One region of the Blautia sp. AF14-40 genome, then DNA from elsewhere that is predicted to be linked to it. Evidence: predicted binding sites of a transcription regulator. Region 1 holds the regulator's gene; each other region holds the start of a gene.
The links. The regulator Rex, encoded in region 1, represses fermentation and respiration genes when NADH is low (regulators of the CRP and FNR family bind a similar motif). The targets are predictions, from matches to a motif close to ATTGTTAANTANTTAACAAT.
Positions count from the first base shown of each region.

Region 2: a site for Rex is predicted at 3,770-3,789, ahead of DWW13_RS02680 (L-lactate dehydrogenase). Genes of this name have one in related genera too.
Region 3: a site for Rex is predicted at 2,909-2,928, ahead of DWW13_RS15360 (iron-sulfur cluster assembly scaffold protein). Genes of this name have one in related genera too.

Region 1 is NZ_QUHK01000008.1:10,679-16,228, reverse strand. Features, by position in the region: gene DWW13_RS07825 (NAD(P)H-hydrate dehydratase) at 1-1,281, opposite strand, end outside; gene DWW13_RS07820 (redox-sensing transcriptional repressor Rex) at 1,371-2,027, opposite strand; gene DWW13_RS07815 (ABC-F family ATP-binding cassette domain-containing protein) at 2,182-4,107, shown strand; gene DWW13_RS07810 (NADP-dependent isocitrate dehydrogenase) at 4,206-5,408, opposite strand.
Region 2 is NZ_QUHK01000002.1:156,126-161,675, forward strand. Features, by position in the region: gene DWW13_RS02665 (MATE family efflux transporter) at 1-89, shown strand, start outside; gene DWW13_RS18705 (hypothetical protein) at 62-364, shown strand; gene DWW13_RS02670 (MATE family efflux transporter) at 340-1,707, shown strand; gene DWW13_RS02675 (Mur ligase family protein) at 1,809-3,359, shown strand; gene DWW13_RS02680 (L-lactate dehydrogenase) at 3,863-4,810, shown strand; gene DWW13_RS02685 (CoB--CoM heterodisulfide reductase iron-sulfur subunit B family protein) at 5,017-5,550, shown strand, end outside.
Region 3 is NZ_QUHK01000029.1:13,821-19,370, forward strand. Features, by position in the region: gene asd (aspartate-semialdehyde dehydrogenase) at 1-834, shown strand, start outside; gene DWW13_RS20210 (DUF6783 domain-containing protein) at 901-993, opposite strand; gene DWW13_RS15355 (GGGtGRT protein) at 1,061-2,071, opposite strand; gene DWW13_RS15360 (iron-sulfur cluster assembly scaffold protein) at 2,097-2,789, opposite strand; gene DWW13_RS15365 (acyltransferase) at 3,014-3,679, opposite strand; gene DWW13_RS15370 (DNA topoisomerase) at 3,728-5,550, opposite strand, start outside.

The DNA.
Region 1 (5,550 bases):
GCTTGTGTTTATGTAATACTGCTCACGCCCTTCCTCTGCTGTCACGGTTACGGAATCCTTTCGTACACAGCAGGCCTGGTATTTTTCGGCTGCCCTTCCGGCGCTTCCTGCCGGGTCACGCTGGCATTCTGCAATGGTCATGTGCAGCAGCCGTGCAAGCTCTCCTACATGAGGCGTTAAAATTTTTTCTGCCCGGCAGCCCGAAAGAATCTCTGCATCTTCTGCAATCAGGTTCAGCGCATCTGCATCCAGAACAAGAGGAACTTCTGTGTGCTGCACCGTAAAAACGAGCAGTTCTTTTGCCGTCCGGCTTTTGGAAAGTCCCGGTCCCGCAACAACAGCGTCCGCCCAGGCGAGATCCTGCAGCAGGGCTTCTTCCGGAAGCGGCTCATCCTCCTTCCAGAAATCCGCCATTGCTTCCGGCAGGGCACAGAAAAGCGGCGTACGGTTTCTTTCCTCTGTCACAACCTTTACCATGCCGGCACCGGATGCAAGGACTGCCCTGGCACACAAAACAGCGGCTCCGCACATGGCACCGGAACCGGCAAGTACCAGCACCTTTCCGAAGGTTCCCTTATTTCCCATCGGCGTGCGGGTAAGAAACCGGTCCAGATCTTCTTTTTCCACTGAACCGTACCAGGGCGTCTCCTCTTCTCCTGCATCAAAGCCGATTCCGATATCACGGATCAGGACCTCTCCGGCATATCGTTTTCCGGGATCAAAGAGAAGCCCTGGCTTTGCACAGGCAAATGTCACCGTGGCTCTGGCTTTCACCGCCGCATCAAGGACCTCTCCGGTATCCGTGTGGATCCCCGAAGGGATGTCCACGGCAAGAACAGGAACACCGCTTGCGCAGATTGCTTCCACTGCCCTCCGGTACTCCCCTGCCAGCGGACGGGATACGCCAATTCCAAAGATGGCATCTATGATAACAGTATATTCCCGGAAATCCGGATTCTTAACCTCACGGACCCCATAATTTTCCGCAATTTTCTTCTGTGCTCTCATGCCTTCACTGTATTTTTCCGGATTTCCAAGACAGAACAGTTCCGCATCCACCCCTTTCGTCTTTAAAATCCGTGCAATTGCCGCACCGTCCCCTCCATTATTTCCGGGACCGCACACAGCAAGGACTTTTCCTGTATCCCATGTTCCATTTTGAAGCTCCTCCACGCAGGACAGCGCTGCGCGCTCCATCAGTACCAGGGACGGTACCCCCATGGTTTCGATCGTATTGCGGTCTGCCTGCTTCATCTGTGCTGCTGTAAGAATCCGTTTCATCGCTTTTCCTCCTTTTCCTGCCTTATCCGGAAAGTGAACAGAAAAAGTCTCCGGTTTCCCGAAGACTCTCCTGCTTTTGTTTTGGTTTCTTAATTGTTCTTTGGATGCTCCGCCTCATATCTGGTCAGATTGTAGGAGAGACGCATCAGACTTTCGGAAAGATGGACGTTCTCGACGATCACATCTTTCGGAAGTTTTAAGTTTAGATCGGTATGTGCAAAATTCCAGATTGCTTTTACACCGTTGTCCACGAGAATCTCTGCCATCTCTACCGCTTTTGCTTTTGGCAGTGTCAAAGCCGCAATCTCTACATGGTGTTCCTTGATAAATTCCGGAAGCTCGTCCGCCATGCGGATTTCAATTCCGCGCACGGAGATTCCTTTTAATACCGGGTTGACGTCAAAAATACCGACCGTTTTGAATCCGCTTCTTTCAAAGGCCGCATAATTAGCAAGCGCCTGTCCCAGATTTCCGGCTCCGACAAAAATCATATTGTGGACTCTGTCCAGACCTAAAATTTTTCCAATCTCGCTGTACAGATACCGCACGTTATAACCATACCCCTGCTGGCCGAAGCCGCCGAAATTATTTAAATCCTGGCGAATCTGGGAAGCTGTCACTTTCATCCGCTCGCTCAGCTCACCGGAAGAGATCCGTTCTACTCCGTCCTCCAGCAATTCGCCCAGGTAACGATAATATCTAGGAAGTCTTTTGATAACTGCCCGCGAAATTCCTTTTTCTTCCAAGATAAATTCCTCCTTATTTACACCTGCATATATTCATATTATATATGGTTGATAGAAAATTGTCAAAGATTTCTTGAAATTTTGTGTATTACTCTCTATAATAAGGATGGTGTATTATGTCAAAATACAGAAATATGTTATCTGGAGGAACCACATGATTCTTGCATGTCAGAATATCTCGAAAGCATTCGGGACAACGGAAATTATCAAAAATGCATCTTTTCATATAGAAGAACGCGAAAAAACCGCACTGGTCGGCATCAACGGTGCCGGAAAATCGACGCTGTTAAAAATCATCATCGGCGAAATGAGGGCCGATGAGGGAGAGGTCATCCTCTCCAAAGGAAAGACGATGGGCTATCTCGCCCAGCATCAGGATCTGACCGGACACCTTTCCATTTACCAGGAAGTGCTGACCGCGAAACAGAATCTGATCGATATGGAGGAACGCCTCCGTCAGATGGAAAGTGATATGAATACAAAATCCGGTGCAGAGCTGGATGAACTTCTTTCCACCTACACCCGCCTCTCCCATACCTTTGAACTGGAAAACGGATACGCGTACCGCAGTGAAGTCGTCGGTGTTTTAAAAGGTCTTGGCTTTTCCGAGAGCGATTTTGAAAAACAGGTGGACTCCCTCTCCGGCGGTCAGAAGACCCGCGTGGCACTTGGTAAACTGCTGCTCACCAAACCGGACATCATTCTGCTCGACGAGCCGACCAACCACCTCGATATGGACTCGATCTCCTGGCTCGAAACGTATCTTTTAAATTACAGCGGAGCCGTCCTGATCGTCTCCCATGACCGTTACTTTCTCGACCGCGTTGTCACAAAAGTCGTTGAAGTGGACAATAAAAAAGTAACAACTTTTGAGGGAAACTATACCGCCTACAGTCAAAAAAAAGCAATGCTCCGTGAAGCCGCTTACCATGCCTGGGTCAACCAGCAGCAGGAAATCCACCATCAGGAAGAAGTCATTGCAAAGCTGAAATCTTTCAACCGCGAGAAATCCATCAAACGCGCCGAGAGCCGTGAAAAAATGCTGGACAAAATGGATGTGCTGGAAAAGCCGACCGAAGTACGCTCCGATATGCGGATCCGTCTGGAACCGCGCATCACAAGCGGAAACGATGTGCTGACCGTCGAGCACCTCTCCAAAGCCTTCCCGGGACAGACGCTTTTCCAGGATCTGAATTTCGAAATCAAGCGCGGGGAGCGCGTCGCAATCATCGGAAACAACGGAACGGGAAAAACGACGATCTTAAAGATCTTAAACGAAGTCATCCGCCCGGATGCCGGCTCTTTTACACTTGGAAGCCGTGTACAGATCGGTTACTACGATCAGGAGCATCAGGTGCTCCACATGGAAAAGACCATTTTCCAGGAGATTTCCGACGCGTATCCGTATCTGACAAACACCGAAATCCGAAATGTGCTGGCCGCCTTCCTGTTTACAAACGACGATGTCTTCCAACCGATTCATACCTTGAGCGGCGGTGAGCGCGGACGAATTTCTCTTGCCAAGCTGATGCTCTCGAACGCCAACTTCCTGATCCTCGACGAGCCGACCAACCACCTCGATATCGTATCAAAGGAGATTCTGGAAAACGCGCTGAAGGATTACACTGGAACGGTACTGTACGTTTCCCACGACCGTTACTTTATCAATCAGACTGCAACCCGGATTCTGGAGCTGACGGGACAAACACTCGTCAACTATATCGGAAATTACGATTACTATCTGGAGAAAAAAGAAGAGCTGACCCGCATCTATGCTCCTGCTGCCGATGCCGCCGCTCCGGAAGAAACAGCGGCTCCTTCCGAAGCCTCCTCCACAAAGCTGGACTGGAAAGCGCAGAAAGAAGAACAGGCACGTCTCCGCAAGAAAGAAAACGAGCTGAAAAAGACGGAGAAACGAATTGAAGAGCTTGAGACACGCGATTCGGAAATTGATGAGGAAATGTCGAAACCGGAAGTCGCAACGAATGTGGCAGAGTGTGTGAAATTAAGCAAAGAGAAAGCAGAGATTGCCGCGGAACTCGAAGAGCTGTATGAAAAATGGGAAGAGCTTGCCGAATAGGCCTGGTTTTCCCCGGAAAATTCAAAACAGAAAAAGCCGGTCCGGCGCATCCCTTTTTGCGGGAATGCCGGATCGGCTTTCTTTTTTGCTTCGTTTAATTATTTCTCCAGCTCCTCGCGGATGGCCAGGATGAAATCACGGCTGTTTAATACGGTCGGATTTTCCATGGTGGTGATCAGCGCAAGGTCTTTTGTCATTTTTCCGCTCTCGATCGTTGCGATCGTTGCTTTTTCCAGACGGTCTGCAAATGCGGAAAGTTCTGCGTTTCCATCCATTTCCCCGCGTTTTCTGAGTGCGCCGGTCCATGCAAAAATGGTGGCCACGGAGTTGGTGGATGTCTCCTCACCTTTTAAGTGACGGTAATAGTGGCGCTGTACGGTTCCGTGCGCAGCCTCGTACTCGTAATATCCGTGCGGGGATACGAGAACAGAAGTCATCATCGCAAGGGAACCGAAGGCGGAGGATACCATGTCGCTCATGACATCGCCGTCGTAGTTCTTGCAGGCCCAGATAAAGCCGCCCTCTGCTTTCATGATGCGGGCAACGGCGTCGTCGATCAGAGTGTAGAAGTAGGTAATGCCTGCTTCTGCAAATTTCTCTTTGTACTCTGCATCGAAGATCTCCTGGAAGATATCCTTGAAGCGGTGATCATACTTCTTGGAAATCGTATCCTTGCTTGCAAACCACAGATCCTGTTTCGTGGACAGTGCGTACTCGAAACAGCTTCTCGCAAAGCTTTCTATGGAGTTATCCAGATTGTGCATGCCCTGAATGACACCGGCGCCGGTGAAGTTGTGGATCAGCTCTCTTGTCTCGGTGCCGTCCTCAGCCGTATAAACCAGCTCTGCTTTTCCCGGTCCCGGAATGCGCATTTCTGCATTTTTATAGACATCTCCGTATGCATGACGGGCAATCGTGATCGGTTTTTTCCAGTTGCGCACGCACGGCTCGATGCCTTTTACGACAATCGGGGTACGGAAAACGGTTCCGTCGAGCATGGCACGGATCGTTCCGTTCGGGCTCTTCCACATTTCTTTCAGATTGTACTCGGTCATACGCGCTGCATTCGGCGTAATGGTGGCACATTTGACTGCTACACCGTATTTCTTGGTAGCGTTTGCGGAATCTACGGTTACCTGATCGTTCGTCTCGTTTCTGTGTTCCAGTCCCAGATCGTAATATTCCGTTTTCAGGTCAATAAACGGGAGAAGCAGCTCATCTTTGATCATTTTCCAGAGAATTCTGGTCATCTCATCTCCATCCATCTCTACCAGAGGAGTGGTCATCTGAATTTTTTCCATAGTAGGCCTCCTTTTTCTATTCCCGTTTATTGTATAAAGTATCCTATAGCTTGTCAAGTCAAAATTCGCCTGATTTTTTGGTATTTTCCCATAAATTCACACAATTTTTGCAGGATGAGAGGTGTTTTCCTTCATTTTTCTT
Region 2 (5,550 bases), on a different contig from region 1:
TTGCCTCCCAGCCGGTTTCTGATTTTCTGACCGCATCGGTGGCTGTGATGATTCTGCTTCAGTGGAAAAAGAAAGAATTTGCAAAATAAGAAAGAACAGCAAAGCGGCTGCGGCACAGCGTTCCGGAACGGGAACCTGCCGCAGCCGCTTTTGGCGTGCGCAAAAAAACAGAATTCCTGCACAGGCGGCCGCCATGTCAAAAACACGTAAAAGTGATGAAAAAACGTCTCTTAATTCGGCAGTATTACGGGATTGCATTCTGAGAAAACAAGATATAAAATGGCATGAGATTCGACAAAAAGGGGAAGCAAAAACATACGACAATAGGGAGGACATCACATGGCAACAAAGAAAAGTGCAGTAAAAGATCTGACAAACGGCAGCCCGGTAAAACTGATTCTGGGGTTTGCACTGCCGCTGCTGCTCGGCATGCTGTTCCAGCAGTTTTACAGCATGGTCGATACGATTATTGTAGGAAAATTCTTAGGCGCGAAAGCGCTCGCGGCTGTTGGAAGCACAGGTTCGATCAACTTTATGATCGTGGGATTCTGTATGGGAGTCTGCAGCGGATTTGCAATTCCGGTTGCGCAGATGTTCGGGGCAGGAGACCGGAAAGCGCTGTGCCGGTATGTAGGAAATGGAGCCGTCCTGGCCGGTATTCTTTCCGTGGTGATGACCGTTCTTGTCTGCATCTGGTGCCGCGACATTCTGATTCTGATGAAAACCCCGTCCGATATTCTGGACGGTGCATACGCTTACATCTTTGTTATTTTCCTCGGAATTCCGCTTATGGTGCTCTATAACCAGACATCAGCAATCATGCGGAGCCTCGGCGACAGCCGCTCCCCACTGATTTTCCTCGGTATCTCTTCAATACTGAATATCGTGCTAGATCTTGCGCTGGTCCGCCCGATGGGAGTAGCGGGAACCGCGTGGGCGACGATTATCGCGCAGGGAGTCTCTGGATTCCTGTGTCTCTTTTATATGAAGAAAAAATTCACTATCCTTGCTTTTACGAGAGAGGACTGGAAGCTGCACAAGCATTATGTGCTTAATCTGTGCAATATGGGAATCCCGATGGGACTGCAGTATTCAATCACCGCGATCGGAAGTGTTATTTTGCAGACCGCTGTCAACGGCCTTGGTTCCACGGCGGTTGCATCTGTTACGGCTGCCGGTAAAATTTCCATGTTCTGCTGCTGCCCGTTCGACGCGCTCGGCTCCACTATGGCGACGTATGCCGGACAGAACGTCGGTGCGAAGAAGATGGATCGTGTCAACACCGGTATTTTGACAAGTTCCATTATTGGAAGCGTGTATTCCGTGGTCATTTTAGGAGTCATGTTTCTGTGGTCCCGCCAGATTTCGCTTCTCTTTGTAGATGCATCTGAGACGGTCATCCTCGACCAGGCGCGTCAGATGCTGCTGATCAACATGGTATTTTACATTCCGCTGACCCTTGTCAATGTCGTACGCTTTACCGTGCAGGGCATGGGCTTCAGCAAATTTGCAATCCTTGCCGGCGTCTGCGAGATGATCGGCCGTTCGGTGGTAGCCTTTTTCCTGGTTCCGTATTTTGGTTACACCGCAGTCTGCTTCGCAAGCCCGGTGGCATGGATTCTCGCCGATCTGTTTCTCGTTCCGGCGTACCTGTACTGCGCAAAAACGCTTCGTTCTCTTTTTGAGAAAAATGCGCAGATGATGTAAGCCGTGCCGCAAGATGGACAAGCTGTTTCAATTCTGGTATAATGGAGCCTGGATTTTAGGAAAGCTGAAAAAGAATCCCATAGAAGAGAGGAAGATATCCTATGAAACAGTCGGTATTAGAATATAAGAAACTTCTGGAGCAGGAAGGCCTTCTGGTGGAATTTGCAGAGCCGGAAGGAAAAGAAGGAGAGGACAGACCCGTTACCCTCGTAACGTATTTTTCGGGCGGAGCGGATCAGGGAACGCTGTTTCTCTGCAAAGGAGCTGCATTCAAAGAGGCATACTTAAAAGACGCCGTAAACCGCGGTGCTGTTGCCTATGTAAGTGAAAAAAAATACGAAGCGGGAAAAGAAATTCCGGCGCTCATCGTCAACGATGCCAGAAAAGCACAGTTTGTGCTGGGTGAGGCGTTTTACGATTATCCGGCAAAGTCGCTGCATGTCACGGCGCTGACCGGAACAAAAGGAAAGACAACGACAGCCTACTACCTGCAGTCGATGCTCGATGCCTGCCTGAAAAAACAGGGCGGAAACGGATGTGCACTGTTAAGTTCGATTGAATATTACGACGGAAAGACGAGAGAAGCATCAACGCTCACCACGCCGGAATCCCTGGAGCTGTGCCGTCATATGCGCAATGCCGTAGATGCAGGCCTTTCCCATATGGTGATGGAAGTATCCTCCCAGGCGCTCAAATACGAGAGAGTCGGAAACACGCATTTTGATACCGCCATTTTCCTGAACATCTCCAAGGACCACATCAGCCCGACGGAGCACAAGGATTTTGATGATTATTTCCAGTCGAAATTAAAGATCTTCGACCGCTGCACCTGCGCCTGCGTGAACCTGGACAGCGACCATATCGGGGAAATCCTGAAAGCTGCGGCAAAATGTGAGCGCGTCGTTACGTTTGGATCGAAAGAAAATGCTGTAATCCGCGTGAGTGATATCAAGCCGGGCAGAGGAAAATTCTATTTCCATGTGGCAGGACCGGATTTCTCGGAAGATTTTACCCTGCCGGTGCACGGAGCCTTCAATGTGGAGAATGCCGTAGCTGCCATTGCGGCTGCCTGGTCGATGGGAATCCCGGTTTCGCTGATCAAGGAAAGCCTCCTTGGCGTCACCGTTCCGGGAAGGATGGAGACGTATGAGAGCAGCGCGGGCGAGGTCACGGCGATCGTGGATTTCGCGCACAATGGCCTGAGTTTTGAAAAAATGTTTGATACCGTAGCACTCGAATATCCGGGGAGCCGCGTAAGCGTTGTGTTCGGAACCCCGGGCGGAAAAGCATTCAACCGCAGAAAAGATATGGGTGAGATTTCCGGAAAACGGGCGGACCGGATTTTCCTCGTACCGGATGATCCGGGAAACGAAGATCCGCAGGCGATCTGTGAGGAGATCGGCGGGTACATAGCAAAGGAAGGTGCATCCTTCCAGATCCGCATGGACCGCGGAGCAGCAATCCGGGAGGCGATTCTTGGCGCCGTACCGGGAGAGGTTGTTCTGATCCTTGGAAAAGGCGCGGACGTGACGATGCACGTCGGAAACGGAAATGTGCCGTACCGGTCAGATGCCGTCTATGCAAAAGAGGCGCTTGCCGAATATGGAAATGCATTTGCCGAAGCGGCAACGGCTCGTGAAACAGAAGAATAGAAGCAAAAACAGAAAAAACAGAGCAAAAAAGACACGGAACAGAAAAATCCGTGTCTTTTTTGCGTCTGGCGGCAGCAGAAATGAAAATCAGACAGGAAATTTGGCGGATACATCCTACAAAATGTAGAAAAGAAGGACAGAAACTAGCCCGTATGACGAAAAGTTGTTAAAAATATAACGAACGAAAGTTAGACTTGTGAAACTAAACACAGAAAGCAAAAACCCGGGAACCATGCGGAAAAAGACGAATTCTGCGGGATGAAGGACAAAGCTGTAAGTTTTTGGAAAGAATTCTTGTGAAAAAGAACAAAAAATGGTATAATTGTATTGAAATATATCCAGAACACCCCTTCTGGAAGCGTACGGGCTCAGTGAGAAAAAAGATTTCACGAAAATGCTCGAAAAAAACACTTGTTAAATTCTTGTCATAGTGCTATGATAAGGAAAGTGAAAAATTTATCAATCACAAAAACCAACTAGGGGTATTTTAGAAAGGAGTATTTATGAGCAGCAAGATTACCATCATTGGAGCTGGAAGCGTTGGATCTACGATCGCCTATACACTGTCGAACGAAGACATCGCGTCTGAGATTGTTCTCATCGATATTAACAAGAAAAAAGTAGAGGGAGAGGTTATGGATATCGCGCAGGGTACCTGCTTCCGCGATCCGGTCTCCATCATCGCAGGTGAGTATGAGGATGCCAAGGACTCTGATATCGTAATTATTACTTCCGGTATTGCAAGAAAGCCTGGCCAGACCCGTATTGAGCTGACCCAGACCAACGTAAACATCTTAAAATCCATCACACCGGAAATCGTAAAAGCGGCTCCGAATGCCATCTACATCATTGTAAGCAACCCGGTTGATATCATGACCTACGTGTTTACAAAGATCTCCGGACTTCCGGAAAACCAGATCCTTGGTTCTGGTACCATGCTGGATTCCGCGAGACTTCGCTGCGGACTGTCTGAACACCTCAACATTGCCCAGAAAAACATCCACGCTTACGTATTCGGTGAGCACGGCGATACTTCCTTCATTCCGTGGAGCGGCGCTTACGTTTCCGGTGTCAGTCTGGACGAGTACTACGAGACCGTAGAAAAAATGGGCAGGAACGTAACCAAGATCGACAAAGATGCTATGCTGGAGTACGTAAGAACTTCCGGCGGACAGGTTATTGCAAACAAAGGAGCTACTTTCTATGCAGTATCTGTTGCAGTATGCAAACTGGTAGCAACCATTCTTTCTTCTTCCGATTCTGTAGCAACCGTATCTTCCATGATGCACGGTGAGTACGGCATCGAGGATGTATGCTTAAGCACACTGACCCTCGTTGGACCGAAAGGCGTACAGGGCAAGATTCCGATGCGTATGACAAAAGAGGAAGTAGAAAAACTCAAAGCAAGTGCCGACGCATTAAAAGCAGTTATCGCACAGATCGAGCACTAAGAGCGGGCAATAAGCTCAAAACATAAAATTTATGGCAGTGGCAGAAAGTGCGAAAGAGCGGTATCTCCCACTGCCTTAACGTGCGCCTGAAGAAATTTTCCGCCGGGTGTACATAAAAAGAGTACCGGAAACTTTTCCGGTGCCGGACAGAAGATACCGCAGGAAAAATGGAAACCAACAGGAGCAAGTAAGAAAGGAGCAATTCCATGACCTACAGTTATTTTCCGGGCTGTACGCTGAAGAACAAAGCAAAAGATCTGGATCATTATGCCAGAGAGTGCGCAAAAGTTCTGGGATTTGAACTGGAAGAAATTGAAAACTGGCAGTGCTGCGGAGCTGTGTATCCACAGGCATCCGATGAAATCGCCACAAAACTTTCTTCGGTTCGCGCCTTAGCAGACGCCAAAGAAAAAGGACAGGATCTGATCACAGTCTGTTCCGCCTGTCATCACGTGATCAAACGCGTAAACGATGACATGGCGAATGTAGAAGACATTCAGACAAAAGTAAACAACTACATGGCTCTTTCCGAGCCATATCTTGGCGAAACGAAAGTACTTCATTATCTGGAAGTGCTGCGTGACGTCGTTGGATTTGACAAGATCAAAGAGAAAGTGGTAAACCCATTAAAAGGAAGAAAAATCGGCGCATATTACGGCTGTATGCTGCTTCGTCCGAGCACCACAATGCAGTTTGACGATCCGGAAAATCCGACAATCATTGAAGACTTTATCAAGGCC
Region 3 (5,550 bases), on a different contig from region 1:
GTATTTTCCGCTGTTGATATGTCGAAAGATGAGATCAAAGCGATTGAAGAAGCATATGCAAAGACCGAGACACCGGTTGTTTCCAACAACAGCGCACACCGCTGGACACCGGATGTTCCGATGGTAGTTCCGGAAATCAACCCGGAGCACTTCGATGTTATCGAGTTTCAGAAAAAACGTCTGGGAACCAAGAGAGGCTTTATCGCTGTAAAACCGAACTGTTCAATCCAGAGCTATGCACCGGTATTAACGGCATGGAAAGAGTTCGAGCCATATGAAGTGGTTGCAACCACATACCAGGCAATTTCCGGAGCAGGAAAAACCTTCAAAGACTGGCCGGAGATGGAAGGCAACATCATCCCGTTCATCGGCGGAGAAGAAGAGAAGAGCGAGCAGGAGCCGCTTCGTATCTGGGGTAAAATTGAAAACGGCGTGATCGTAAAAGCAACTGAGCCGAAGATCACCTGTCAGTGTATCCGTGTTCCGGTATTAAACGGACACACCGCAGCTGTTTTCGTAAAATTCCGCAAGAAACCGACGAAAGAGCAGCTGATCGAAAAACTGGAGAACTTCAAAGGCCTTCCGCAGGAGCTGAATCTGCCAAGCGCACCGAAACAGTTCATCCGTTACATGACAGAAGATAACCGTCCGCAGGTAACACTGGATGTCAACTACGAGAACGGTATGGGAATCAACGTAGGCCGTTTAAGAGAGGATTCCATCTACGACTGGAAATTCGTAGGTCTGTCCCACAACACGGTCCGCGGCGCAGCAGGCGGAGCAGTACTTTGTGCAGAGACACTGGTTGCAAAGAAGTTTATCGCTGCAAAATAATGCTTAGAATGATATAAAAAACGCCTCTGAAACGTTTTGGGTTCAGAGGCGTTTTTTGTGCATGGATCAAAAGAATATAGCATGTGTTTGAAACATCGTTCCTGCAATCTGCACGCCCAACTTTGCAGGATATCGAAAGCAGCAAAAAAGAAGCGCCATACGGGAAAATTCCCGCGGCGCTTCTTTTTTGCTCAAATAATTTTATTTACGCAAGGTTTGGCTAATCTTAGAATTTGCCAGCTTTTGCTGCCTCTTCAACAGCAACAGCTACAGCAACAGTCATACCAACCATTGGGTTGTTTCCTGCGCCGATCAGACCCATCATTTCTACGTGAGCCGGTACAGAAGAAGAACCTGCAAACTGAGCGTCAGAATGCATACGTCCCATAGTATCGGTCATACCGTAGGAAGCAGGACCTGCTGCCATGTTGTCCGGGTGAAGAGTACGTCCTGTACCACCGCCGGAAGCAACGGAGAAGTATTTTTTACCAGCTTCGATACGCTCTTTTTTGTAGGTACCTGCAACTGGATGCTGGAAACGAGTCGGGTTGGTGGAGTTTCCGGTGATGGAAACGTCAACGTTCTCTTTCCACATGATAGCAACGCCTTCGCGAACGTCGTTAGCGCCGTAGCAGTTAACTTTCGCACGCGGTCCATCGGAGTATGCTTTTCTGAATACTTCTTTCAGTTCTCCGGTGTAGTAGTCATACTCAGTCTCTACATAAGTAAAGCCGTTGATACGAGCGATGATCTGAGCAGCGTCTTTTCCAAGACCGTTCAGGATAACACGCAGAGGTTTCTGACGTACTTTGTTTGCTTTTTCAGCGATACCGATAGCACCCTCAGCAGCTGCGAAGGACTCATGTCCAGCCAGGAATGCGAAGCACTCGGTGTCCTCTTCCAGAAGCATTTTACCAAGGTTACCATGGCCAAGACCAACTTTACGCTGATCTGCTACAGAACCCGGGATACAGAAGGACTGAAGTCCCTCACCGATTGCTGCAGCAGCTTCAGAAGCTTTGCGGCATCCTTTTTTGATTGCGATTGCTGCGCCTACAGTGTAAGCCCATTTTGCATTCTCGAAGCAGATTGGCTGAATGCCTTCGATCATTTTGTATACATCAAGGCCAGCAGCTTTTGTAACTTCTGCAGCTTCTTCGATGGAGTTGATTCCGTACTCAGCAAGCTTAGCCAGAATCTGTTTCTCTCTTCTTTCATATGATTCAAATAAAGCCATTTTCCTATCCTCCTAAATTATCTGATTACTCTTTTCTCGGGTCAACGATCTTAACAGCATCAGCAACACGTCCGTACTGTCCGCTTGCTTTTTCGAAAGCTGTGTTTGCATCATCGCCGGCTTTGATGAAGTCCATCATCTTTCCGAAGTTGATGAATTTGTAACCGATAATCTCATCATCTGCATCCAGAGCGATACCTGTTACATAACCGTCGGTCATCTCCAGGTAACGAGGTCCTTTTGCAAGAGTTCCGTACATGGTACCAACCTGGGAACGAAGTCCTTTACCAAGGTCTTCCAGGCCTGCGCCTACAACCAGTCCGTCCTCGGAGAATGCACTCTGGCTTCTTCCGTAAACGATCTGCAGGAAGAGCTCTCTCATAGCAGTATTGATAGCATCACACACAAGGTCAGTATTCAGTGCCTCAAGGATGGTAAGTCCTGGCAGAATCTCAGATGCCATAGCTGCAGAATGAGTCATTCCTGAACATCCGATGGTCTCAACGAGAGCTTCCTGGATAACGCCCTCTTTTACGTTCAGAGTCAGCTTGCAGGTACCCTGCTGCGGTGCGCACCAGCCAATACCGTGAGTGAATCCGGAAATGTCTTTGATTTCTTTTGCTTTTACCCATTTTGCTTCCTCCGGAATCGGAGCTGCACCGTGATGCACGCCCTGGGCAACCGGACACATCATTTCTACTTCGTGTGAATAAGTCATTGTTAAACTCCTTTCAAATATGTACTTATTTGAGCTTTTGTCTTTCGAACGGACTGTTTCCAGCCTGTTCACAGACCTATGGTTATTGTCTCACAAAATTGGTCATTCGTCCAGCATATTTTGATAAAAAATTGCAAAGACCACCGGAAAACGATAAAATTTCCGGCGGTCTTTTAAATCAATCGGTTTGGTTTTCTCTCGATAAAAGAGAATTTTTTTAATTATCAGATTTTTTTGACAATTTCTTTCGCATTCTTAAAAATATGACCTGACGGGATCACACCGCGAACACAGGAGAGTGGATAAATGTTGGAATTTCTTCCGACAACCGTTCCCGGGTTCAATACGCTGTTACAGCCGACCTCAACTTCATCGCCGAGCATCGCACCGAATTTTTTCAGTCCGGTTTCGATCTGTTCATCTGCGCCTTTGACAACAACGAGCTTCTTATCGGATTTTACATTGGAAGTAATGGAACCGGCACCCATATGGGCTTTGTATCCAAGAACAGAGTCGCCGACATAGTTGTAATGCGGAACCTGTACTTTATTAAAGAGAATGACATTTTTCAGTTCGGTGGAGTTTCCAACGACAGCGCCTTCGCCGACGATGGCGTTTCCGCGGATAAAGGCACACTGACGGATCTCAGCGCCTTTTCCAATGATGCATGGGCCGTTAATGGAAGCGGTCGGTGCGATCACGGCATCTTTTGCGATCCAGACATTTTCGCCGCGGTTTTCGTATTCTGCCGGATCGAGTGTTTCGCCGAGTTCAAGAATAAAATCTTTAATGAGCGGAAGCACTTCCCATGGATACGTTTTGCCTTCAAAGATTTTTGCGGCAATGGTCTGGGTTAAATCATAAAGTTCAGAAATGGTTGCATCTTTCATGCGTGATTCATCCTTTCTTGTTTTAGTTCCTGTTTATCTTACCACATTTCAGGAGTTCTGTGTGCCCTTTTTTCTGGCGGTGGAATAGGACTTTGCAGAGGAATCTTCTGCAGCGGTACGTTTCCCGGTACGGGAGCGCGTGGAAGAGGCTTTTTTGTAATACGGCGCGGACGCATCAAAGCTGCTCTTTAGCTGGAACTGATTCCGCATCTGCTTCACATTTACCGTGTGGCGTGTCACAAAGTTTTCCAGTTTTCCCATATATTCCTCGGAGGTAATGGAGCCTTCCGCTACATAGGTAAGTCCCTTTTCCCAGCTTGCCGTCAGCTCCGGATTCAGAAGCGGGCGGATCGACTGGTGTACGACGTCGTAGATCATTTCGCCAAGCTGTGTCGGGGTGATAACCTGCGTCTTTTTGTTCAGAGCAAGATATTTGATAAAGACAAGCTTTTTCAGAATCTCAGCACGCGTCGCACTCGTTCCGATGCCGCTTCCCTTAATCTGTTCGCGCAGCTCCTCGTCTTCAATGAGCTGTCCGGCATTTTCCATTGCAAGGATCATCGAACCGGAGGTGTAGCGTTTTGGCGGAGAGGTTTCTCCTTCTTTGATAGAAAGGCCGAGAAGATTCAGCTCGCTGCCTTTCTGCAGCTGGGACAGCGCTGCAAGAAAAGAGGGATCGCAAGTCGTCTCGTCCTCCTTTCTGCCCTCGTCGTCCTCCTCTTTCTTACGGAAGAAAGAATACTGCATGACTTTTAAATAGCCCTCCTGCACGAGAACACGGAAGTTGGAGAAAAACTGCTCGCCGCCGATTTCGGTGACAAGAGCAACTTTCTGATAGACCGCCGGCGGATAGAAGATACCGAGAAAACGGCGGACAATCGTCTCATAAACTTTTGCGGAGAGTTCCGAGAGGTTCCGCAGATTGTTAAGGCCCTGTCCGGTCGGAATGATCGCATAGTGATCGGTAATCTGTTTATCGTTTGTATAGCGGGTGGAACCAATCTTTTTCCAGCTTTCGCCCTGCGAAATTTCATTTGCAAGGCCGCTGCAGATACCGTACTGCTGCAGGCCGCGCAGGTTTTTGCTGATTTCCCTGGCAACGGCAGAAGAAAGCACACGGGCATCGGTTCGCGGATAGGTAACCAGCTTTTTCTCGTAAAGCTCCTGAACAACTTTCAGCGTTTCATCCGGACTGATTTTGAAAAAGCGGGCACAGTCGTTTTGCAGCTCCGCAAGGTTGTAAAGCAGTGGCGCATTTTTATTTTCCTTTTTTCGCTCCATTTTCAGGACATGCGGGATCAGAGGATTCTGCATGCTTAATTCCTCGATCAGTTTCTGTGCGTCCTCTTTTTTCTGGAAGCCGTTCTCCTTATAGAGAAGCGGAGAGTTGAAGTAGCGGCTGCCTTTTACGGCGCGCCATTCCCCCTCAAAATTGCGTCCATTTAAGGAAAGACCGGCGATGACACGGTAGAATGGTGTTTTCACAAAGCTGCGGATTTCGCGCTCCCGGCGTACGACCATGCCGAGCACACATGTCATAACACGGCCGACGGAAATAGACTGATATTTAGTGCCGAGATACGATGCGACAGCGCTTCCGTATTTGAGCGAGAGAAGACGGGAAAAGTTAATGCCCATCAGGTAATCTTCTTTGGCGCGGAGATAAGCGGATGCCGAAAGATTGTCGTATTCACTTTCGTCCTTCGCTTCGCGGATACCGCGCAGGATTTCTTCTTCTGTCTGCGAGTCGATCCAGACACGCTTCTGTTTCTTGTCTTTGATACCGGCCATCTGCGCGACGAGACGATAGATGTATTCTCCCTCACGCCCGGAGTCGGTACAGACATAAATGGTTTCAATATCCTCCCGGT